DNA from 3 places in the Streptomyces sp. NPDC051738 genome. Region 1 is predicted to be linked to each of the others. Evidence: predicted binding sites of a transcription regulator. Region 1 holds the regulator's gene; each other region holds the start of a gene.
The links. Region 1 encodes HrcA, which represses chaperone genes, less so after heat shock. Its sites were predicted from a motif close to TTNGCACTCNGNNNNNCNGAGTGCNAA; they were not measured.
Positions count from the first base shown of each region.

Region 2: the regulator HrcA is predicted to act here: its motif matches at 1,977-2,003, upstream of groL (chaperonin GroEL).
Region 3: the regulator HrcA is predicted to act here: its motif matches at 4,705-4,731, upstream of groES (co-chaperone GroES).

Region 1 covers NZ_JBITCM010000002.1:96,868-104,809, reverse strand. The annotation lists gene ACIA8X_RS05130 (SpoIIE family protein phosphatase) at 1-1,008, shown strand, start outside; gene hemW (radical SAM family heme chaperone HemW) at 1,084-2,316, shown strand; gene ACIA8X_RS05120 (DUF3097 domain-containing protein) at 2,331-3,140, opposite strand; gene ACIA8X_RS05115 (MBL fold metallo-hydrolase) at 3,183-3,914, opposite strand; gene hrcA (heat-inducible transcriptional repressor HrcA) at 4,261-5,277, shown strand; gene dnaJ (molecular chaperone DnaJ) at 5,278-6,414, shown strand; gene ACIA8X_RS05100 (nitronate monooxygenase) at 6,493-7,569, shown strand; gene ACIA8X_RS05095 (16S rRNA (uracil(1498)-N(3))-methyltransferase) at 7,566-7,942, shown strand, end outside.
Region 2 covers NZ_JBITCM010000012.1:48,453-56,394, forward strand. The annotation lists gene thrC (threonine synthase) at 1-776, shown strand, start outside; gene ACIA8X_RS26855 (MoaD/ThiS family protein) at 859-1,134, shown strand; gene ACIA8X_RS26860 (cold-shock protein) at 1,609-1,815, shown strand; gene groL (chaperonin GroEL) at 2,167-3,789, shown strand; gene ACIA8X_RS26870 (NADH:flavin oxidoreductase) at 4,125-5,252, shown strand; gene ACIA8X_RS26875 (MFS transporter) at 5,379-6,830, shown strand; gene ACIA8X_RS26880 (hypothetical protein) at 6,834-7,409, opposite strand; gene ACIA8X_RS26885 (hypothetical protein) at 7,406-7,609, opposite strand; gene ACIA8X_RS26890 (Uma2 family endonuclease) at 7,637-7,942, opposite strand, start outside.
Region 3 covers NZ_JBITCM010000010.1:116,738-124,679, forward strand. The annotation lists gene ACIA8X_RS24050 (RNA polymerase sigma factor) at 1-784, shown strand, start outside; gene ACIA8X_RS24055 (methyltransferase domain-containing protein) at 813-1,982, opposite strand; gene ACIA8X_RS24060 (polysaccharide deacetylase family protein) at 2,617-3,675, shown strand; gene ACIA8X_RS24065 (polysaccharide deacetylase family protein) at 3,720-4,550, shown strand; gene groES (co-chaperone GroES) at 4,878-5,186, shown strand; gene groL (chaperonin GroEL) at 5,306-6,931, shown strand; gene ACIA8X_RS24080 (ester cyclase) at 7,013-7,705, opposite strand; gene ACIA8X_RS24085 (SDR family NAD(P)-dependent oxidoreductase) at 7,814-7,942, opposite strand, start outside.

The sequences.
Region 1 (7,942 bases):
CGCACCGGCCCGGTCCCCTATCCCTGGCCCGCCGAGTCGCTCGGCGAGCGGGGGATCCGCGGCACGGCGCTCGCGTACCGCCTGATCGCCGGCGGCCGCCCGCTGGGCACGCTGGTCATCGGGCGGGCCGGCCTGGACCGCTTCCCCGACGAGGTCACCGGGCTCGTCGAGGACCTCAGCCGCCGGGTGGCCCTCGCCATCGGCGCGGCCCGCCAGTACGCCCGGCAGGCCACCATCAGCCGGGTCTTGCAGCGCGGCCTGCTGCCCGGCGCGGTCGCGGAGATCCCCGGCGTCGCCAGCGCCCTGGTGTACGAGCCGTGCGACAAGGGCGGCCCGAGCGGCGACTTCTACGACCTCTTCCCGGCCGGCGACGGCCGCTGGTGCTTCGCCATCGGCGACGTCCAGGGCAAGGGCCCGGAGGCGGCTGTGGTGATCGGCATCGCGCGCCCCTGGCTGCGGCTCCTCGCCCGCGAGGGCTACCGGGTCGCCGACGTCCTCGACCGCCTCAACCAGCTCCTCCTCGACGACGCCACGGAAGCCGCCGACGCCGCCGCCCGCGCGCTGGTCGGCCCGGTCGTCCCCGGCGACGACCCGCAGACCCGCTTCCTGTCCCTGCTGTACGGCGAACTGACCCCCTTCGACGGCGGCATCCGCTGCACCCTCGCCTCCGCCGGTCACCCCCTGCCGCTCCTGCTCGGGACGGGCGGCGAGGTCCACACGGTCGCTCAGCCGCAGACCCTGCTCGGGGTCGTCGAGGACGCGACGTACACCAGCGAGACCTTCGAGCTGCGCTCCGGCGACACCCTGCTGTGCGTGACCGACGGGGTGACCGAGCGGCGCAGCGGGTCCCGCCAGTTCGATGACGGCGACGGCCTCGCGACCGCGCTCGCGGGGTGCACGGGCCTGAACGCCCAGCTGATCGCGGAACGGATCCGCAGGCTGGTCCACGAGTTCGGCGGCCGGCCGCCGGAGGACGATCTGGCGCTGCTGGTGCTGCAGGCCGAGTAGCCGGAAGGCCCGCACAACCGGCCCGGCAGGACCGCCGGGCCCGAGCAACCGGCTGGGTACGGGACAATGGAACCCATGCCCTCCGCACTCCCCGACGGCGAGCCCGCCCCCGACGACGGCGCGCTCCCCGCGCCCGCGCTCGCCGGGTCCGCCGACCGCCCCCTCGGCTTCTATCTGCACGTCCCGTACTGCGCGACCCGCTGCGGCTACTGCGACTTCAACACCTACACGGCGACCGAGCTGCGCGGCACGGGCGGGGTACTGGCGTCCCGCGACAACTACGCCGAGACGCTGGTCGACGAGGTCCGCCTTGCCCGCAAGGTCCTCGGCGACGACCCGCGCGAGGTCCGCACGGTCTTCGTGGGCGGCGGTACGCCGACGCTGCTGGCCGCCGACGATCTCGTACGGATGCTGGGGGCGATCCGCGACGAGTTCGGACTGGCGCCGGACGCGGAGATCACCACGGAGGCGAACCCGGAGTCGGTCGACCCGGCCTACCTCGCCACCCTCCGCCGGGGCGGCTTCAACCGGATCTCCTTCGGCATGCAGAGCGCGCGGCAGCATGTGCTGAAGATCCTGGACCGCACGCACACACCGGGGCGCCCGGAGGCCTGCGTCGCGGAGGCCCGCGCGGCGGGCTTCGAGCACGTCAACCTGGACCTGATCTACGGCACGCCGGGCGAGTCCGACGACGACTGGCGGGCCTCGCTGGAGGCGGCGCTGGGCGCCGGCCCGGATCACGTCAGCGCATACGCCCTGATCGTCGAGGAGGGCACCCAGCTGGCCCGTCGTATCCGCCGGGGCGAGGTCCCGATGACGGACGACGACGTCCACGCGGACCGGTACCTGATCGCCGAGGAGACGCTCACGGCGGCCGGTTTCGACTGGTACGAGGTGTCCAACTGGGCGACCTCCGAGGCCGCCCGCTGCCTGCACAACGAGCTGTACTGGCGGGGCGCCGACTGGTGGGGCGCGGGGCCGGGGGCGCACTCGCACGTGGGCGGGGTGCGCTGGTGGAACGTGAAGCATCCGGGCGCGTACGCGGCGGCGCTGGCGGCGGGGCGGTCGCCGGGGGCCGGTCGGGAGCTGCTGTCGGAGGAGGACCGCAGGGTGGAGCGGATCCTACTGGAGCTCAGGCTGCTGGAGGGGGCGCCGCTGGAGCTGCTGCGGGAGGAGGGCCTGCGGGCCTCCCGCCGCGCCCTGTCGGACGGACTTCTGCAGCAGGAGCCGTACGACGAAGGACGCGCGGTACTGACGCTGCGAGGGCGTTTGCTGGCGGACGCGGTGGTGCGGGACCTGGTGGACTGAGGGACGTGACGGCTCTACGCCGGAGCCGTCACGAAGTCGATCAGTTCCTCCACCCGCCCCAGCAACTCCGGCTCCAGGTCCTTGTAGGACCCCACCCGCTGCAGAATCGCCTGCCACACCGCCCCGGTGTTCTCCGACGGCCACCCCAGCGCCCGGCACACCCCCGTCTTCCAGTCCTGCCCGCGCGGGACGCGAGGCCACCCCGCGATCCCCAGCGACGACGGCTTCACCGCCTCCCAGATGTCGATGTACGGGTGGCCCACGACGAGGGCGTGCTCACTCGTCACGGACTCGGCGATGCGCCATTCCTTCGTGCCCGGCACCAGGTGGTCCACCAGGACCCCCAGGCGGGCGTCCGGCCCCGGTGCGAATTCGGCCACGATCGACGGGAGGTCGTCCACGCCCTCCAGGTACTCCACGACCACGCCCTCGATGCGCAGGTCGTCGCCCCACACCTTCTCGACCAGTTCCGCGTCATGGCGGCCCTCGACGTAGATGCGGCCGGCGCGGGCCACGCGTGCGCGTGCGCCGGGGACGGCGACCGAACCGGAGGCCGTACGGGTGGGACGGGCGGGAGCCGAGGACGTGGGCCGTACGAGGGTCACCACTCGCCCCTCCAGCAGGAACCCGCGCGGCTCCAGCGGAAACACCCGGTGCTTGCCGAAGCGGTCCTCCAGGGTCACCGTGCCCGCCTCGCAGCGGATCACCGCGCCGCAGAAACCCGTGCCCGCCTCCTCGACGACCAGGCCCGGGTCGGCGGGTACCTCCGCCACCGGCTTGGGCTTCTTCCAGGGCGGAGTCAGGTCCGGCGAGTACTGGCGCATTCGGATGACGATAGGAGAAGTCTGGGCCGGGTGGAGTACGGATCACCGCGACACGCCGAATCGGGCCGCGAGGGCGTCGCGCTGGCGTCGTACGAACTCCGCGTCCACCACCGCTCCGTGACCGGGCACGTACAGCGCGTCCTCGCCGCCCAGGTCGAGGAGGCGGTCCAGGGCCGCCGGCCAGTGCGACGGTACGGCGTCGGGGCCGGCCTGGGGTTCGCCGGACTCCTCGACCAGGTCACCGCAGAAGACCACCTCGGGGTCGCCCGGCACGAGCACCACCAGGTCGTGGGCCGTGTGGGCGGGGCCCACGTTCGCCAGCAGGACCTGGCGGGCGCCGTCCAGGTCGAGGGTCCACTCGCCGCTCACCAGGTGGTGGGGGTGGACCAGCGCGTCCACGGCCTCCTCCGCCGCGGCGGCGTCCAGGCCGTTGCGGACCGCGTCCCCGCGCAGCTCGTCGCGCGCGTGCCGGCCGTCGAGGACCGTGTCCACGCCCACCGCGCCGTACACCTCGGCACCCGCGAACGCCGCCGCCCCGAAGACATGGTCGAAGTGGGGATGCGTCAGCGCGAGATGAGTCACACGGTGACCCGCGAGCCACTGTGCCTGCGTACGCAACCGCACGCCCTCCCCGAGGCTCGACCCGGCGTCGACGATCAACGCCGTCCCGTCCCCGACGACCAGCCCTGCCGTGCAGTCCCACCCCGGAAGCCGGCACCGCCCGACCCCGGCCGCCAGCCGCTCCCACCCCAGCTCTTCCCAAGTCACCGTCATACCGCGACGCTAAGCGACACCGGGGAAGTGAGGGCACATCCCCACGCCGCCCGGCACGCTCCCCCAGAGGGGGGACCCCCACTCGCCGCACCGGCCAAAGGCCCTAGTAGCTCCGCTACGAGGACCTTCGTCCAGCGCACCGAGAGCACGCACCGAACGACGCGGGAACGCACCCTCACTTCCCCGGCGCCGCTTGGCCAAGACAGCACGTCCGGGCACGGCGTCGCGGAACCGGCCTTGCCCGGGGCGTACCCCACCGCCGTACACTGGGCCGGGGGCGGCTGGCACTCGGGTGGACAGAGTGCCAGACAAGGTGGCAAAGGGAACGACTGGAGGTGTGCGCGGGATGCTGAGTGAACGCAGGCTCCAGGTGTTGCGCGCCATCGTCCAGGACTATGTCGGCACCGAGGAGCCGGTGGGGTCGAAGGCCCTGACCGAGCGGCACAACCTCGGCGTCTCCCCGGCGACCATTCGCAATGACATGGCAGCCCTGGAGGACGACGGGTTCATCGCCCAGCCGCACACCAGCGCCGGGCGGATCCCCACCGACAAGGGTTACCGGCTGTTCGTCGACAAGCTCGCCGGCGTCAAGCCGATGACCCCGCCGGAGCGGCGCGCCATCCAGAACTTCCTGGACGGCGCCGTCGACCTGGACGACGTCGTGGCGCGCACCGTGCGGCTGCTCGCGCAGCTCACGCGGCAGGTCGCCGTCGTGCAGTACCCGTCGCTGACCCGGTCCACCGTCCGGCACGTCGAGCTGCTCTCGCTCGCACCCGCGCGCGTGATGCTCGTACTGATCACGGACACCGGGCGGGTCGAGCAGCGGATGGTCGACTGCCCGGCGCCCTTCGGGGAGGCCTCGCTCGCGGATCTACGCGCGCGGCTCAACAGCAGGGTCGCGGGGCGGCGCTTCACCGATGTGCCGACGCTCGTCGAGGACCTCGCGGAGGCCTTCGACGTAGAGGACCGCGGCACCGTCTCGACCGTGCTCTCCACCCTCCTGGAGACACTCGTCGAGGAGAACGAGGAGCGGCTGATGATCGGCGGCACCGCCAATCTCACCCGCTTCGGACATGACTTCCCCCTCACTATCCGGCCCGTCCTGGAGGCGCTTGAGGAGCAGGTCGTGCTCCTCAAGTTGCTTGGCGAGGCCGGGGATTCGGGCATGACCGTACGCATCGGTCATGAGAACGCCTACGAGGGACTCAACTCCACGTCCGTCGTGTCGGTCGGCTACGGTTCGGGCGGCGAGGCAGTCGCCAAGCTCGGCGTGGTCGGACCGACCCGCATGGATTACCCGGGAACGATGGGAGCGGTACGCGCAGTGGCACGGTACGTCGGACAGATCCTGGCGGAGTCGTAAGTGGCCACGGACTACTACGCCGTTCTCGGCGTGCGTCGCGACGCGTCGCAGGAAGAGATCAAGAAGGCCTTCCGGCGGCTCGCTCGCGAGCTGCACCCGGACGTCAACCCCGATCCGAAGACCCAGGAGCGGTTCAAGGAGATCAACGCCGCTTACGAGGTGTTGTCGGACCCGCAGAAGAAGCAGGTCTACGACCTCGGCGGCGACCCCCTGTCCCAGGCCGGCGGCGCCGGCGCGGGCGGCTTCGGCGCCGGTGGCTTCGGGAACTTCTCGGACATCATGGACGCGTTCTTCGGTACGGCGTCCCAGCGCGGTCCGCGCTCGCGCACCCGGCGCGGTCAGGACGCGATGATCCGGCTGGAGGTCGAGCTCGACGAGGCGGCCTTCGGTACGACGAAGGACATCCAGGTCGACACGGCCGTCGTCTGCAACACCTGTAACGGTGAGGGCGCGGCGCCGGGCACCTCCGCGCAGACGTGTGACATGTGCCGCGGGCGCGGCGAGGTGTCCCAGGTCACGCGGTCCTTCCTGGGCCAGGTCATGACGTCCCGCCCCTGCCCGCAGTGCCAGGGGTTCGGAACGGTGGTTCCCACGCCGTGTCCCGAGTGTGCGGGGGACGGCCGCGTACGGTCCCGTCGGACCCTCACGGTCAAGATCCCGGCCGGTGTCGACAACGGCACCCGGATCCAGCTCGCCGGTGAGGGCGAGGTCGGTCCGGGTGGTGGTCCCGCCGGTGATCTGTACGTCGAGATCCACGAGCTGCCGCACTCGACCTTCCAGCGGCGCGGCGACGACCTGCACTGCACGGTGACGCTCCCGATGACCGCGGCGTCCCTCGGTACGAAGGTGCCGCTGGAGACGCTGGACGGTCTCGAGGAGGTCGACATCCGGCCGGGTACCCAGTCCGGGCAGTCGATTCCGCTGCACGGGCGGGGCGTGACGCATCTGCGCGGCGGCGGGCGGGGCGACCTGATCGTCCACGTCGAGGTGCAGACGCCCAGCAAGCTGGATCCCGAGCAGGAGCGGCTGCTGCGGGAGCTGGCCAAGCTGCGCGGTGAGGAGCGGCCGCAGGGGCAGTTCCAGCCTGGGCAGCAGGGGCTGTTCTCCCGGCTGAAGGACGCGTTCAACGGCCGCTGATCCGGTGGTCCGGCCCCACCCCGTGCCATGGGGCGGGGCAGATTCGGACTTGTTCGGGGGACGTGACAACATGCCGTCATGTCCTCCGCACTGACCGATCTCTTCCCTCATCCGATCGTGCAGGCCCCCATGGCGGGCGGCGTCTCCGTGCCGCATCTCGCCCAGGCCGTGTCCGAGGCGGGCGGGCTCGGGTTTCTCGCCGCCGGGTACAAAACCGCCGACGGGATGTACCAGGAGATCAAGCAGCTGCGCGGGCTGACCACGAAGCCCTTCGGGGTCAACCTCTTCATGCCGCAGTCCGAGTACGCCGACAAGGCCGCGGTCGACGTCTACGCACACCAGCTGGCCGGCGAGGCCGCCTGGTACGACATCGAGCTCGGGGACCCGGACAGCGGGCGGGACGACGGGTACGAGGCCAAGCTGGCCGTGCTGCTCGACAACCCCGTTCCCGTCGCCTCCTTCCACTTCGGCGTCCCCAGCAGCGAGGTGCTGGAGTCCCTCCGGCGCGCCGGGACCTTCACCCTCGTCACCGCCACCACCCCCGACGAGGCCCTCGCCGTGGAGCGGGCCGGCGCCGACGCCGTGATCGCGCAGGGCGTCGAGGCGGGCGGTCATCAGGGGACGCACCGCGACAACCCCGAGACCGACGGCACCGGCATCGGACTGCTGTCGCTGATCGCGCAGATCCGTGAGGCCGTCGGCCTGCCCATCGTCGCCGCGGGCGGCATCATGCGCGGCAGCCAGATCGCCGCCGCCCTGGCCGCCGGCGCCGACGCCGCCCAGCTGGGGACCGCCTTCCTCGCCACCCCGGAGTCCGGCGCCAACGCCCTGCACAAGCAGGCGCTGACCAACCCCCTGTTCGTCCGCACCGAGTTGACGCGCGCGTTCTCCGGGCGGCCGGCCCGTGGCCTGGTCAACCGCTTCCTGCGCGAGCACGGGCCGTACGCCCCCGCTGCCTACCCGGAGGTCCACCACCTCACCTCGCCCGTGCGCAAGAAGGCCGCCGCGTCCGGCGACCCGCAGGGCATGGCGCTGTGGGCGGGGCAGGGGCACCGGATGGCACGTGAAATGCCCGCCGGGCAGCTGGTGGAGGTGCTGGTCGCCGAACTGGACGCCGCCAAGACAGCGTTGTCGGGCAAGGGAGGGCTCCGATGACCGCGCCGGTGTTCGTGGTCGACTCCCTGGAGGGTGTGGGCCCCGGCTCGATCATCGACGTGACCGGCGCGGAGGGACGGCACGCCGTCTCCGTACGACGGCTGCAGCCCGGCGAGGACGTGGTGATCACCGACGGGCGGGGCCGGGGCGCGGCAGGGGTCGTCCTCAGCGCGTCGGGGAAGGACCATCTGGTCGTCGAGCCCTTCGAGTTCCCGGTCGAGCCCGAGCCCAGCCCCCGGATCACCGTCGTCCAGGCCCTCCCCAAGGGCGACCGCGGTGAGCTGGCGGTCGAGACGATGACCGAGACCGGCGTGGACGCGGTCGTGCCCTGGTCGGCCGCCCGCTGCATCACCCAGTGGAAGGGCGACCGCGG
Region 2 (7,942 bases), on a different contig from region 1:
GCGTGTTCATCCCGCACGACCTGGAGCAGGGCAAGGTCGTCATGGCCGCGGTCTACGGCGGCGAGCTCGTCGGCATCGAGGGCAACTACGACGACGTGAACCGCTTCTGCTCCGAGCTGATCGGCGACCCGGCCGGCGAGGGCTGGGGCTTCGTCAACGTCAACCTGCGGCCGTACTACGCGGAGGGCTCGAAGACGCTCGCGTACGAGATCTGCGAGCAGCTCGGCTGGCAGCTCCCGGACCAGCTGGTCGTGCCGATCGCCTCGGGTTCGCAGCTCACGAAGATCGACAAGGGGCTGCAGGAGCTGATCAAGCTCGGGCTCGTCGAGGACAAGCCGTACAAGATCTTCGGTGCGCAGGCGGAGGGGTGCTCCCCGGTGTCCGTCGCGTACAAGGCGGGGCACGAGGTCGTCCGGCCGCAGAAGCCGAACACCATCGCCAAGTCCCTCGCCATCGGCAACCCGGCCGACGGGCCGTACGTCCTGGACATCGCGCGGCGCACCGGCGGTGCGGTGGAGGACGTCAACGACGAGCAGATCGTCGACGCGATCAAGGTCCTGGCCCGCACGGAGGGCATCTTCGCCGAGACGGCGGGCGGCGTCACGGTGGGCGTCACGAAGAAGCTGATCGAGAATGGCCTTCTCGACCCCACCAAGACCACCGTCGTCCTGAACACCGGTGACGGTCTCAAGACGTTGGACGCGGTGGCGGGTACGGGGCTGACTGCGACGATTCGTCCCAACCTTGATTCGTTCCGCGAGGCCGGCCTCGCTTAGCCGTTTTCGTCTGCGGGCCGGTGGGGGCTGGTCGCGCAGTTCCCCGCGCCCCTGGGGCGTCTACCTGACCGGAGGTCATAACGTGAGCGTCAACGTCCGCATCCCCACCATCCTGCGCACCTACACGGGTGGCCAGGCCGAAGTGACCGCCGAGGGCGTCACCCTCGCCGAGGTCATCGCCGACCTGGAGAAGAACCACACCGGGATCGCCGCCCGGGTTCTCGACGACCAGGGCAAGCTGCGTCGGTTCGTCAACGTGTACGTCAATGACGACGACGTCCGTTTCGAGCAGGGGCTGGAGACGGCCACTCCCGACGGTGCGGGCGTTTCCATCATCCCGGCCGTGGCCGGCGGCTGACTTCCGCCTATGACGGGGTGACCGAATGACCGATCATTACCATCGGTAACCCCAGTCACTAAGAGTTCACCGAATTGCCCCCTCCGTGAGAGAAGCGGAGGGGGCAATTCTGTGTGGTTGAGCGAGGTACAGTTGGGGAACATGCCGCCGGTCCACGGGTCGGCAGCCCTCGTATAGCTCTTGATTTCTGCCGCAAGCCCGACAAGAAGTAGCCAAAGTGTGCGGGTTTTTTGCGGCTTTTGTTCCCTTTGCCTGGCCCGACTTGACCTGAAGTCAGCGGAATTGTCCCCACATTCCCGACCGGTCGTGCCCGGATTTCTCGTCCGATTGACCTGTTGCAGACGGCAGTTGGGCAGATACATTCAGCCGCGGTCGACGCGTTCCGGCGCACGCCCCCGACCGATGGGGGGTGAGGTCTGACCCGGATCCGCGAAGTGTGGATCTGTGCAAGGGCCAGTAATAGGGGAGTTAGGCATGGCTCAGGGCACCGTCAAGTGGTTCAACGCGGAGAAGGGGTACGGCTTCATCGCGGTCGACGGTGGTGCGGATGTTTTCGTCCACTACAGCGCGATCCAGATGGACGGGTACCGCACCCTGGAGGAAGGTCAGCGGGTCGATTTCGAGATCTCGCAGGGCCAGAAGGGGCCGCAGGCGGACATGGTCCGTCTGGCGACCACCTGAAGCACGCGTCGACTAACAGCAGCGACGTTCTTCTTCGAAGGGCCCGCACCCCCCGGGGTGCGGGCCCTTCGCCATCCCCGGAAGGTGCCCGAGCCCCGTTCGAGCCCCGTTCGCGTCCTGTTCGCGCCGGGCTGACCGCCCCGCCCGATCCCCGAGAGCCGCTTGCACTCGCATGGGCCGAGTGCTAATCATTGGCGTTAGCACTCTGAAGGTGAGAGTGACAAAAGAGGACCGGGTCGGTGAGGCCCGCAGGCCGGGTGGGGCAAGGAACCACAAGGCATGCGAGCCGTCCGTCGCGGGCGCGGGCGCGGTCCGAAGGAATCACCCCCAGTCCTGGAGGGACCACTTCACATGGCCAAGATCATCGCGTTCGACGAGGAGGCGCGGCGCGGCCTCGAGCGCGGCATGAACCAGCTCGCGGACGCCGTGAAGGTGACGCTCGGCCCCAAGGGCCGCAACGTCGTCCTCGAGAAGAAGTGGGGCGCCCCCACGATCACCAACGATGGTGTCTCCATCGCCAAGGAGATCGAGCTCGAGGACCCGTACGAGAAGATCGGCGCCGAGCTGGTCAAGGAAGTCGCCAAGAAGACGGACGACGTCGCCGGTGACGGTACGACCACCGCGACCGTTCTCGCCCAGGCCCTGGTCAAGGAAGGCCTGCGCAACGTAGCCGCCGGCGCCAACCCGATGGCCCTCAAGCGCGGTATCGAGCGCGCCGTCGAGGCCGTCTCCGCCGCCCTGCTGGAGCAGGCGAAGGACGTCGAGACCAAGGAGCAGATCGCCTCCACGGCCTCCATCTCCGCCGCCGACACCCAGATCGGCGAGCTCATCGCCGAGGCGATGGACAAGGTCGGCAAGGAAGGCGTCATCACCGTCGAGGAGTCCCAGACCTTCGGTCTGGAGCTGGAGCTCACCGAGGGTATGCGCTTCGACAAGGGCTACATCTCGGCGTACTTCGCCACCGACATGGAGCGTATGGAGGCGTCGCTCGACGACCCGTACATCCTGATCGCCAACTCCAAGATCGGCTCCGTCAAGGACCTGCTCCCGCTCCTGGAGAAGGTCATGCAGTCGGGCAAGCCGCTGCTGATCATCGCCGAGGACGTCGAGGGCGAGGCCCTGTCGACCCTGGTCGTCAACAAGATCCGCGGCACCTTCAAGTCCGTTGCCGTCAAGGCCCCGGGCTTCGGTGACCGTCGCAAGGCCATGCTCAACGACATCGCCATCCTCACCGGTGGCGAGGTCATCTCCGAGGAGGTCGGTCTCAAGCTCGAGAACACCTCCCTGGACCTCCTGGGCAAGGCCCGCAAGGTCGTCATCACCAAGGACGAGACCACCATCGTCGACGGTGCCGGCTCCTCCGAGCAGGTTCAGGGCCGGGTCAACCAGATCCGCGCCGAGATCGAGAACAGCGACTCGGACTACGACCGCGAGAAGCTGCAGGAGCGCCTGGCGAAGCTCGCCGGTGGCGTCGCCGTCATCAAGGCCGGTGCCGCGACCGAGGTCGAGCTCAAGGAGCGCAAGCACCGCATCGAGGACGCCGTGCGCAACGCCAAGGCGGCCGTCGAGGAGGGCATCGTCGCCGGTGGTGGCGTGGCGCTCATCCAGGCGACCTCCGTCTTCGAGAAGCTGGACCTGCAGGGTGACGAGGCGACCGGCGCCAACGCCGTGAAGCTCGCCCTTGAGGCCCCGCTGAAGCAGATCGCCGTCAACGCCGGCCTTGAGGGCGGCGTCGTGGTGGAGAAGGTCCGCAACCTCACCCCGGGTCACGGCCTGAACGCCGCGACCGGCGAGTACGTCGACCTGGTCGCCGAGGGCATCATCGACCCGGCGAAGGTGACGCGCTCGGCGCTGCAGAACGCCGCGTCGATCGCCGCGCTGTTCCTCACCACCGAGGCCGTCATCGCCGACAAGCCGGAGAAGGCCGCCGCGCCTGCCGGTGGCGGTATGCCGGGCGGTGACATGGACTTCTGATCGACCTCGGGGGCTTGGCCTCCGGTTGATCAACGTCCTTACCGAGGGCGGCACTTCCTGTTGCGACAGGGGGTGCCGCCCTTGGTGTTTTGGCGGCTGCGGGTGCGTGGGGGCTGGTCGCGCAGTTCCCCGCGCCCCTCAGGGCGTGCAGCGGACGCCCCTCCAGGGGCGCGGGGAACTGCGCGAGCAACCACGAGCCATCCGCAGCCGCACACGAAACAGAACCCTCTCCTGGGAATGGGCGGTCTCACATCCATCGTTGCTTAATGTGGTGCAACAATGCGTGTGCACATACTTCCCGGTATAAACGAGACCGCTTCCAAGGAGCTCCCCACGTGACCGTCACTGAGCCCACCGCCTCCCGCGCGGCCCAGATCCTGTCCCGGCCGACCGTGATCAACGGTCTCACCGTCCCGAACCGCATCGCGATGGCGCCGATGACCCGCATGTTCTCTCCGGGCGGCATCCCCGGTGAGGACGTGCGCTCGTACTACGCCCGTCGCGCCGCGGCCGGCGTCGGCCTGATCGTCACCGAGGGGACGTACGTCGGCCACGAGTCGGCCGGGCAGAGCGACAGCGTCCCCCGGTTCCACGGGGAGGAGCAGCTGGCCGGCTGGGCGAAGGTCGCCGACGCGGTGCACGCGGCCGGCGGCACGATCGTCCCGCAGCTGTGGCACATCGGCATGGTGCGCAAGCAGGGGGAGCCGCCGTATGCCGACGCCCCCGCCGTCGGTCCCTCCGGGCTGCGCATCGGTGCCACGGAGGCCACCGGCAAGGCGATGACCCGCCAGGACCTGGACGACGTCATCGGGGCGTTCGCCGAGGCCGCCGCGGCCGCCGAGCGCATCGGCTTCGACGGCGTGGAGATCCACGGCGCCCACGGCTACCTGGTCGACCAGTTCCTGTGGGAGGGCACCAACCGCCGCACGGACGCGTACGGCGGTGACCCGGTCGCCCGTACGCAGTTCGGGGCGGAGATCGTGGCCGCCGTACGCGAGCGGGTCTCCGCGGACTTCCCGGTCATCTTCCGCTACTCGCAGTGGAAGCAGGAGGCCTACGACGCCCGTCTCGCCGAGACCCCGGAGCAGCTGGAGGCCATCCTGACCCCGCTCGCCGCGGCCGGCGTCGACGCCTTCCACGCCTCCACCCGCCGCTACTGGATCCCCGAGTTCGACGGCTCCGACCTCAACCTCGCGGGCTGGACGAAGAAGCTGACCGGCAAGCCCACCATCACGGTCGGCTCGGTCGGCCTGGACGGTGAGTTCCTGGGTGCGTTCGCCGGGCAGGGCTCCGCGCTCAAGGGCATCGACGACCTCCTGGACGCCCTGGAGCGCGAGGAGTACGACATGGTCGCCGTCGGGCGTGCCCTGCTGCAGGACCCGGAGTGGGCGGCCAAGGTGCTGGCCGGCCGCTTCGGCGAGCTGGCGGCGTACGACGCGGGGTCGCTGAAGACTCTGAGCTGACGTCCGGTTGGTCATCCCCACTGTGTGGGGGTGACCTGCGTCGCTTGAGTAAGTCAATCAACTGACTTAAAGTTGCCTCGGTCAATCAGCAACCCTTTTTGCTCGTACGCCGACGGAGGCTCCGCCATGTCGTCCCACCCCCCATCGCCGAGAACGAATTCCGTGGTGGCGGTGCTGGCCTTCGCCGGGATCGTCGTCTCGCTGATGCAGACCCTGGTCATCCCGATCGTCCCGGAGCTGCCCAAGCTGCTCGACGCCCCGGCGTCGGACACCGCCTGGGCGGTCACGGCGACCCTGCTCGCGGCGGCCGTGGCGACGCCCGTGATGGGGCGGCTCGGGGACATGTACGGCAAGCGGCGGATGCTGCTGGTCAGCGTCGTGCTGCTGGTGACCGGTTCCGTGGTCTGCGCTCTGAGCGACGCCCTGGTCCCGATGATCGTCGGACGCGTGCTCCAGGGCCTTGCCTCAGGCGTCATCCCCCTCGGCATCAGCATCATGCGTGACGAACTCCCCGCCGAACGTCTCGGCTCCGCCACCGCCCTGATGAGCGCCTCCCTCGGCATCGGCGGCGCGCTCGGGCTGCCCGCCGCCGCGCTCATCGCGGACAACTTCGACTGGCACGTCCTGTTCTGGACGTCGGCCGGCATGGGTGTCGTGGCGCTGGTGTGCGTGCTGCTGGTGGTGCCCGAGTCGAGGGTGCGCACGGGCGGGCGCTTCGACCTCGTCGGCGGTATGGGCATGTCGGCCGGCCTGGTCTGTCTGCTCCTCGGCATCTCCAAGGGCGCGGACTGGGGCTGGACCAGCGGGACGACGCTCGGCCTGTTCGCCGCGGCCGTGGTGATCCTGCAGGCCTGGGGCTGGTGGGAGCTGCGCACCGAGCAGCCGCTGGTCGACCTGCGGACGACGGCCCGACGTCAGGTGCTGGTCACCAACCTGGCCTCGATCGCGGTGGGCTTCGCGATGTTCGCGATGAGCCTGGTCATCCCGCAGATCCTCCAGCTCCCCGCGCAGACCGGCTACGGTCTCGGCAAGTCGATGCTGGTGGCGGGCCTGTGCATGGCGCCGTCGGGTCTCGTCATGATGGCCACGGCCCCGGTGTCGGCCGCCATCTCCCGGGCCAAGGGGCCCAAGGTCACGCTCATGATCGGCGTCCTGATCGTGGCCACCGGCTACAGCCTCAACATCTTCCTGATGTCCGAGGTCTGGCACTTCGTCCTGGTCGCCTGCATCAACGGCGCCGGCATCGGCTTCGCCTACGGCTCCATGCCCGCGCTCATCATGAGCGCCGTGCCCGCGTCGGAGACGGCGGCCGCGAACAGCCTCAACACGCTGATGCGTTCCCTCGGTACGTCCTCGGCGAGCGCGGTCGCGGGCGTGATCCTCGCCCAGCTGACGACGAACCTCGGCGGGTACGCCCTCCCGTCCGAGAACGCCTTCAAGGTGGTCCTGGCGGTGGGCGCCGGGGCGGCGCTGCTGGCCTTCGTGGTGGCGTCCTTCATCCCGCGTCAGACGGTGGCCGCGGCCGGGGAGCCGGTGGCGGAGGGTGCGGCGGAGCAGGTGGGGGCGGCGGCGAAGTAGGGGCTACAGATTGCCCAGCGGCTCGATGTCGACCTTCACCGGCGTGCCCCAGACGCGCAGCACCTCGTAGTCGGTGAACTCGTGCACCAGCCGGTAGGCCATGGCGGGGCGCGGGCCGCGGCGCGCGGCGGCGAGATAGAGCTCGGCCTCGCGGCGGTCGCGGCGCGGGGTGCCGCAGAGCTGCCACTCCTGGCCGTTCCACAGCTCCGGCAGCCAGCGCTGCTGGGGCTGGGGGCGGTCGCCGCGGACGCCGTAGCGGGAGGGGGCGGTGTGCTCGGGGGAGCGGGGGCCTGCGGGGCCGGTGCCGTTGTACTCGGAGCGGCGGGCGGCTCGGCGGCGGGTTTCGCAGAGCAGGCAGAGGTCGTGGGCGTTCTCGTCGACCGGGCCGTTCGGGTGCTCGGGGCAGCGGGTGGTGGGGGCGGCGCCGGTGACGCTCTCGTCGAGGAGGTCGAGCGCGCGGCGCAGGTCCGCCTTGACCTCGTGGAGTCTGGCGTCCGGGGTGTCGGCGGTGAGGGACTCGCCGTGCTCGCCGAGGAGACGGAGGGCTCGGCCGAGGGCGGTTAGTTGGGCGTGGTTCATGGGGTGGCTCCGGGGCTTTGCGAGGGCCTGGTCAGGTGCTGCGGCCGACCTTCAGCATGCACATGGAGATCCTCTGCCTCCAACTGGGCCATGAACTCGTCGTGGAACATCGACGGACCGGACGGAGTCGCCTGACGAGCGCGCGCTTCGGCGATGTCGGCTTCGTCGAGCACGCGCTGGAGCTTTTCCCGCGGAGTCATGTGGCTGCTCCGTCCATTCCGTGGTGGTCAGTGCGCGTAGTCCTTGAGCTTCTCGGTGTCGAGGGTGATGTTCACGGGGGAGGGGAGCTCAACGGATGCGCCCCAGGGGTAGGAGGGTGACTGCTGGTAGCGGCCTTCTTTGGGCTCGCTGTAGACGGTGACGGTGTTGTTGTCGCGGTCGATGAGGAGGTAGACCGGGATGTCGGCTTCGGCGTATCCCACGGGCTTGTCGATGCGGTCGCGCTGGTCGGTGTCGCGATCGTGGGAGGTGATTTCGACGGCCATGAGCGCCCCGTCTGTCTCGGACCATTCGCCGTCCTCCACGAAGTGGTC
Region 3 (7,942 bases), on a different contig from region 1:
CCAGCGCATCGTCCGCGCCAAGCGCACGCTCGCCACGAAGAACATCGCCTTCGAGGTCCCGTACGGCCCCGACCGCGAGGCCCGCCTCGGCTCGGTCCTGGAGGTCATCTACCTGATCTTCAACGAGGGCTACGCCGCCACGGCCGGCGACGACTGGCTGCGCCCGGCCCTGTGCGAGGACGCGCTGCGCCTGGCCCGCGTACTGTCCGGGCTGATGCCGAAGGAGCCCGAGGCGCACGCCCTGACCGCCCTTCTCGAATTCCAGGCCTCCCGCACGGCGGCCCGCACCGGCCCGTCCGGCGAACCGGTCCTCCTCAAGGACCAGAACCGCACCCGCTGGAACCGCATGCTCATCGCCCGCGGCATCAAGGCGCTGTCCCGCGCCGACGCCACGGCCACCGGCGCCCCCGGCCCGTACGCCCTCCAGGCCGCCATCGCCGCCTGCCACGCGCACGCGTACAGCTACGCGGAGACGGATTGGAAGACCATCGCCACCCTGTACGGCCTCCTCGCCGCCCGATCCCCTTCCCCCGTGATCGAGTTGAACCGTGCGGTCGCCGTCTCGATGGCCGAGGGCCCGGAGCCCGCACTGCGGATCGTCGACACGATCGCCGCCGAACCCGCCCTCCGCACCTACCACTTGCTACCGAGCGTGCGCGGCGATCTCCTCGCCCGTCTCGGCCGTACGGCGGAGGCGAGGGCGGAGTTCGAGCGGGCGGCGGAGCTGACGCGGAACGCGCGGGAGAGGGAGCTGCTGCTGCGCCGGGCGGCGGAGAGCTCGTGAGTCAGGACTGCGGCGCAGCCCTTGTGACTCAGGCCGGGCGCCCCACCAGCATCGTCGGCGCCCCCGCCACCCGCGTCAGAAACACCGTCGCCGAGTTCGGCCCCTGAGGCCTGACCTTCTTCCGCAGCTCCTCCGGCTCGACGGCCGACCCCCGCTTCTTCACGGTCAGCGTGCCGACCTCCCGCTCGCGCAGCAGCGCCTTCAACTTCTTGACGTTGAAGGGGAGTTGATCGGTGATCTCGTACGCCGTCGCGTACGCGGTCGGCCGCAGTTCGTCCGCCGTGACGTACGCGATGGTCGCGTCGATCAGTCCGCCGTCCAGGTGATCAGCCACCTCCGCGACCAGATGCGCCCGGATGACGGCGCCGTCGGGCTCGTACAAGTACCGCCCGACGGAACGGACTTCAGGGTCGGGGAGATGACGGGACAGCAGCGAGCGCGGCCCCGGCAGCAGCGTGGCCCGCACCGCCCCGGGCTCCGTCCCGAACCACAGCACCGCCTCCTTCACATCGCCACCGTCCGAGATCCACTCGGCTTCGGCGTCGTCGGGAATCGCCTCATGGGGAATGCCCGGCGCGATCTTCAGTGCGGCACGGGGCGCCTTCCGCGCCGCCTCCACGGCCCAGGACAACGGTGGCGAGTACGCCTCGGGATCGAAGATCCTCCCGCGCCCGCCCCGTCGCGCGGGGTCGACGAACACGGCGTCATAGCCACCCGTGTCCACCCCCACGACATCCGCCTCCCGCACCTCCACCAGTTCCCCGAGCCCCAGCGCCTCGACGTTCGCCCGCGCCACCGCGACCGTCACCGGATCCCGGTCCACCGCCAGCACCCGGACCCCGGCCCGCGCGAGCGCGATCGCGTCGCCCCCGATCCCACAGCACAGGTCGGCGACCGAGCGCACCCCCAGCTCCCGCATCCGCCCGGCCCGATACGCGGCCACGCTCGCCCGCGTCGACTGCTCGACCCCGTGGGGCGTGAAGAACATCCGCCCCGCGTCCACCGCCCCGAACTTCGCCACCGCCCGCTGCCGCAGCCGAGCCTGCCCGAGCGCCGCCGACACCAACTCGGCCGGATGCTCGCGGCGCAGCCTTGTGGCGACGGCGAGTTCACCGGCGGGGTCGGTGTCACGCACGACGTCGAGGAGGGCGCGGCCCTCCGGGGTGAGGAGGGAGGAGAAGGAGGCGAGGTCGTTCACCGACTCATTGTCGGCCAGGCGGTGGGGCGCCTGCTCATCGTGGGTCGGATCGGGGGTCTGCCTGGTCGGCGGGGGCGAAGTTGGTGGGCGGGCGTCGGTGGTTCGGCGGGGGCGAAGTTGGTGGGCGGGGCGTCGGTGGTTCGGCGGGGGCGAAGTTTGTGGGCGGGCGTCCGTGGTTCGGCGTGGGCCAAGTCGGTGGGCGAGCGCCCCTGGGTTCAGCGTGGGCGAAGCCGAGGGGCGTGTGCCCATGGTTCACGGTGGGCCGGCCGGTGGCGCGTCCGCTCCGTGTGGGCCGTCGGTTGCCCGTCCGTTCCACCTGGGCTGGTCGGTGGCGTGTCCGCTCCGCGTGGCCCCTGTCGGTGGCTCGTCCGCTCCGTGTGGGCCGTCGGTAGCCCGCCCTTCCACATGGGCTGACTTGCGGCGCGTCCGCTCCGCAGGGGCCGTCGGAGGCCCGTCCGTTCCACCTGGGCTGGCCGGCCGCTCGCCCGCCCCGCGTGGGCGTGCCCGTTGCCCGCCCGCTCCACATCCGGCCGGTCGGCGGCTCGCCGCTCATGTGGGCCAGTCGGTGGATGGTCCGTCGCCGGTGGCGGTGTCGGCCCGGGTTCGGGGCGGGTGGCTGCGAGGATCCGGCTCCATGCGAGTAGTAGGACAAAATGACAAAAGTCGCCTCAATGGGGCAGTCGTAAGGCACGGTCACCGCGCAGCCGTGCGTTCGCGGGTGCGGGGCGGGATCATCGTCCTCGCCGTAGCAGCCATCGCCTCGGGCTGCGCTCCGGTCGGCGACGGCGGATCCGAGCCCGTACGCCCCACCCCGAGCCGACAGCCCTTCAAGGCACCGCCGCCGGCCGCCACGTCGGACCCGGACACCCAAGGCGCGGCCACCAAGGACCCGCACGCGCAGGGCCCCCAGGCCCAGGCCCCGCACGCCAAGGACTCCCCGCCCAAGAAGTTCCGGTCCGCCCAAGGTGCCCACGCCGCCCGGGTCGCCGCCGCAAGGCGCTGGCGTCTGGCAGGCGTCCCGCTCACGCCCCCGTCACCCCCGGCCAGAAAGCCGACGATCGCCACGCGCGAGGGCTTCGAGGTCCGCGGCCACGAGGCGCTCGGCCTCCCGCCGGTCTTCACGACCGTCCCCACCAAGGAGAAGGTCGTCTTCCTCACCATCGACGACGGCGCCGAGAAGGACCCGGCGTTCCTGCGGATGATGAGCGACCTGCAGGTGCCGTACACCGCCTTCCTCAGCAACTACCTGATCAAGGACGACTACGGCTACTTCGAGCGGATGCAGGCAGAAGGCGTGGCCCTGAACAACCACACCCTCCACCACCCCTACCTCCCAGCCCTGTCCTACCTCCGCCAGAAGCGTGAGATCTGCGGCATGCAGGAGGTGATCGAGGAGCGCTACGGCAGGCGCCCGCTGCTCTTCCGCCCGCCCTTCGGCAACTACGACAGGAACACCCTGCGCGCCGCGAAGTACTGCGGCGTCGAGTACGTCCCCCTGTGGAACGAGGAGGTCTTCGTCGACCACTGGGAGTACCGCGAGTGGGACCAGAAGATCCGTCCGGGTGACATCGTCCTCACTCACTTCCGGGGGAGGGGGGACTGGAAGGGCACAATGCCCGACATGATCCGCCGATTCCTGAACAAGGTGACGGCCGAGGGGTATGCGGTGGCCCGGCTGGAGGACTACCTGTGAGATCGGGACCGGGCGCGGGGGCGCGGGCACTGGCGGCCGTCGTCATGGCCTACGCCCTGCTCACCGGCTGCGCCCGGTCGGCCGGGCCCGTCGACCCCGGCGGAGGCGGAGGCGGCCGGTCAGGCGGCACGGAGACGCACGACGCGCGTCCGGCGACGGCACCGACCCCCACGGCTGCGAAGAGGGCAACGCCCGCCGCACAGCCGTACCGCCGCTGGGGCCTGACCGCTCCACTGCCCGCGCCCCCGTCCCCGCCCGCCCGTCGGCCGCCGCCGCGGCGCGCGGGCGGCCCGCTGCCCGTCGTGGACCGCGTCCCCACCCGCGACAAGGTCGTCTTCCTCACCTACGACGACGGCGCCGAGAAGGACCCCCGCTTCGTCGACATGGTCCGCGAACTGCGGCTGCCCGTCAGCATGTTCCTCACGGACAGCGTGGCCGGCCCGGGCTACGGCCACTTCGCGCGCCTGCGCTCGGTGGGCGCGTCGATCCAGAACCACACCCTCGACCACGCCGCCCTGCGCGGTCTGCCATACGCCGGCCAGCGCGCCGAGATCTGCGGCCAGCAGAACAAACTCCGCGCCCGCTTCGGCATCCGCCCCCACCTCTTCCGCCCGCCCTACGGCACGTACGACACCACCACCCTCCGCGCGGCGGCCGACTGCGGGGTGACGGCGGTGGTGCTGTGGCGGACGGCGATGGAGGGCGACGGCGAACTGACGTACGCCCACGGCCCCGGCCACCTGCGCGCCGGCGACATCGTCTCGGTCCCTTCGGGTGAACCGGCGGGCTTGACGTTGAGAGAGCGGACGACCCGGCTGCTGAGGGAGATCCAGGCGAGGGGATTGGCGGTGGGACGTTTGGAGGACTACGTCTAGCGGATCTTTCTGGGCGCCGGCCAGCGACATCCAGCCCGTCCGGCGTTTGAGGACGAGGCCGTTCAGGCCGAAGGGGGGTCTGGGGGCACAGCCCCCAGAACGGCGTCCACGGCAACGCCGGCCACCAGAAACCCGGCCCGGCCAGCGCCGCGAATTAGCAGTCCGCTTGACCGAGTGCTAATCCCGGTCATAGTCTCGGCTCTGGCACTCCCCACTGGAGAGTGCCAACTACGCGACGGGCAGGTCCGGCACCCGCGACGACGGATCCACCTGGTCGCCACCTCAGACAGTTAACCCCGTGAGATCTCCGAAGGGGGAGGTCGGATCGTGACGACCACCAGCTCCAAGGTTGCCATCAAGCCGCTCGAGGACCGCATTGTGGTCCAGCCGCTCGACGCCGAGCAGACCACCGCCTCTGGCCTGGTCATCCCGGACACCGCCAAGGAGAAGCCCCAGGAGGGCGTCGTCCTGGCCGTGGGCCCGGGCCGCTTCGAGAACGGCGAGCGCCTGCCGCTCGACGTCAAGACCGGCGACATCGTGCTGTACAGCAAGTACGGCGGCACCGAGGTGAAGTACAACGGCGAGGAGTACCTCGTCCTCTCGGCTCGCGACGTGCTCGCGATCATCGAGAAGTAATTCACTTCAAGCATTCTCTGCTTGTGAGCTGCGCCCCGGGCCCCCGCGACCTTATGAAGCCGGGCGTCCGGGGCGCAGTTCGTTTCACCCACGTTTTCCGAGAGGGCTGAACCGCTCCCATGGCGAAGATCCTGAAGTTCGACGAGGACGCCCGTCGCGCCCTCGAGCGCGGCGTCAACAAGCTTGCCGACACGGTCAAGGTGACGATCGGCCCCAAGGGCCGCAACGTCGTCATCGACAAGAAGTTCGGCGCGCCCACCATCACCAACGACGGTGTCACGATCGCCCGTGAGGTCGAGATCGATGACCCGTACGAGAACCTCGGCGCCCAGCTGGTGAAGGAGGTGGCGACCAAGACCAACGACATCGCGGGTGACGGTACGACCACCGCCACCGTGCTGGCCCAGGCGCTGGTCCGCGAGGGCCTGAAGAACGTCGCCGCCGGTGCCTCCCCGGCCGCCCTGAAGAAGGGCATCGACGCGGCCGTCGCCGCCGTCTCCGAGGAGCTCCTCGCGACCGCCCGCCCGATCGACGAGAAGTCCGACATCGCCGCCGTGGCCGGCCTGTCCGCCCAGGACAGCCAGGTCGGCGAGCTCATCGCCGAGGCGATGGACAAGGTCGGCAAGGACGGTGTCATCACCGTCGAGGAGTCCAACACCTTCGGTCTGGAGCTGGACTTCACCGAGGGCATGGCCTTCGACAAGGGCTACCTGTCGCCGTACTTCGTGACGGACCAGGAGCGCATGGAGGCCGTCCTGGAGGACCCGTACATCCTCATCAACCAGGGCAAGATCTCCTCCATCCAGGACCTGCTGCCGCTGCTGGAGAAGGTCATCCAGTCGGGTGCCTCCAAGCCGCTGCTGATCATCGCCGAGGACGTCGACGGCGAGGCCCTGTCGACCCTGGTCGTCAACAAGATCCGCGGCACCTTCAACGCGGTCGCGGTCAAGGCCCCCGGCTTCGGTGACCGCCGCAAGGCGATGCTGCAGGACCTCGCGGTCCTCACCGGCGCCACGGTCATCTCCGAGGAGGTCGGCCTCAAGCTCGACCAGGCCGACCTGGACGTGCTGGGCTCCGCCCGCCGCGTCACCGTCACCAAGGACGACACCACGGTCGTCGACGGCGCCGGCGACTCCGCGGACGTCACGGGCCGCGTCGCCCAGATCAAGGCCGAGATCGAGAACACCGACTCCGACTGGGACCGCGAGAAGCTCCAGGAGCGCCTCGCCAAGCTGGCCGGCGGCGTGTGCGTGATCAAGGTCGGCGCCGCCACCGAGGTGGAGCTGAAGGAGAAGAAGCACCGTCTGGAGGACGCCATCTCCGCGACCCGCGCCGCGGTCGAGGAGGGCATCGTCTCCGGTGGTGGCTCCGCTCTGGTCCACGCCGTGAAGGTCCTGGAGGGCAACCTCGACAAGACCGGCGACGAGGCCACGGGTGTCGCGGTCGTCCGCAAGGCCGCCGTCGAGCCGCTGCGCTGGATCGCCGAGAACGCCGGCCTGGAGGGCTACGTCATCACCTCCAAGGTCGCCGAGCTGGAGAAGGGCCAGGGCTTCAACGCCGCCACCGGCGAGTACGGCGACCTGGTCAAGCAGGGCGTCATCGACCCGGTCAAGGTCACCCGCTCCGCCCTGGAGAACGCCGCCTCCATCGCCTCCCTGCTTCTCACGACCGAGACCCTGGTCGTCGAGAAGAAGGAAGAGGAGGAGCCGGCCGCCGCGGGCCACGGCCACGGCCACTCCCACTGAGCCCAGCCGCTCGTAGCGTGCAGCAAGAAGGCCCCGCCTCCGCACTCAGGTGCGGGAGCGGGGCCTTCCCCTTCGCGGGCGTCACTGACCGAGTACCCCCAGCTGCTCCAACAGACCCGCACGGTCGTAGATCCAGTGGGTCTCGCAGATCCGGCCTTCCCGGAACCGCTGCCAGGCCATGCCCTCCATGCTCACGTCCTGCCCGGTCGCCGGAATCCCCAGGAACTCGCCCTTGTGGCGCGCGGTCCACGTCCACCGGGTGCACACCTGGTCCTCCTGGGCCAGCTGGTCGTCGATCCGGAACGTGAAGTCGAAGGCGCCGTACCAGCCCGCGTACACCTCGCGCATCCCGTCGACCCCCTGCACGGGCCGCGGGTGCGACGGATCATGATCCACGTAGTCGTCGGTGAGGTGCTCCCCGATCCCCTCCGGCGTCATCTTCCCCATGGCCTCGAAGAAGCCCCGTGCCGCCAGGACGTTCAGCTGCTCGTCCCGTACGACGTCGAGATCGGTGAAGGTCGGAGTCTCCTCGCAGAGCGCGATCATCTCCCGGAAGATCCGATCGGTCTCGGGCAGATTCGAGTTCCGCATCGCCTCCTCGTACGACGGAAACTCCACGATCTCGATGAAGTGCGCGGAGTCCGACCGGTCCTTCCCGATGATGTCGTGCGTCGCCGTCCGCTTCCCCTTGGTCTGCTCGACCCACCTGTCCATCAGCCGGTTCATCTCGTCGAAGCGGCTGGTCCTGCAGTCGATGAGCTGCACGAAGGTCATGACTTCGTCGCCTCCCGGTGCCATGGGCGCGCTGGACGGCACCATTCTCCTCGCGGCAGGGGCGCGGTGCCTGTCGGGCTCTCTGCCGGGGTTCTCTGCCGGGCTCCCCTACTGCGGCCCGTACTTGCGCCCCGTCCTGGAGCTGATCCCCCCGAGCATCCCCCGGGGCACCAACTTCGCCGCCCCCAGCAGCACCTTGTACCGAGGGTCCGGAATCGACAGGGACTTCCCGCGCGC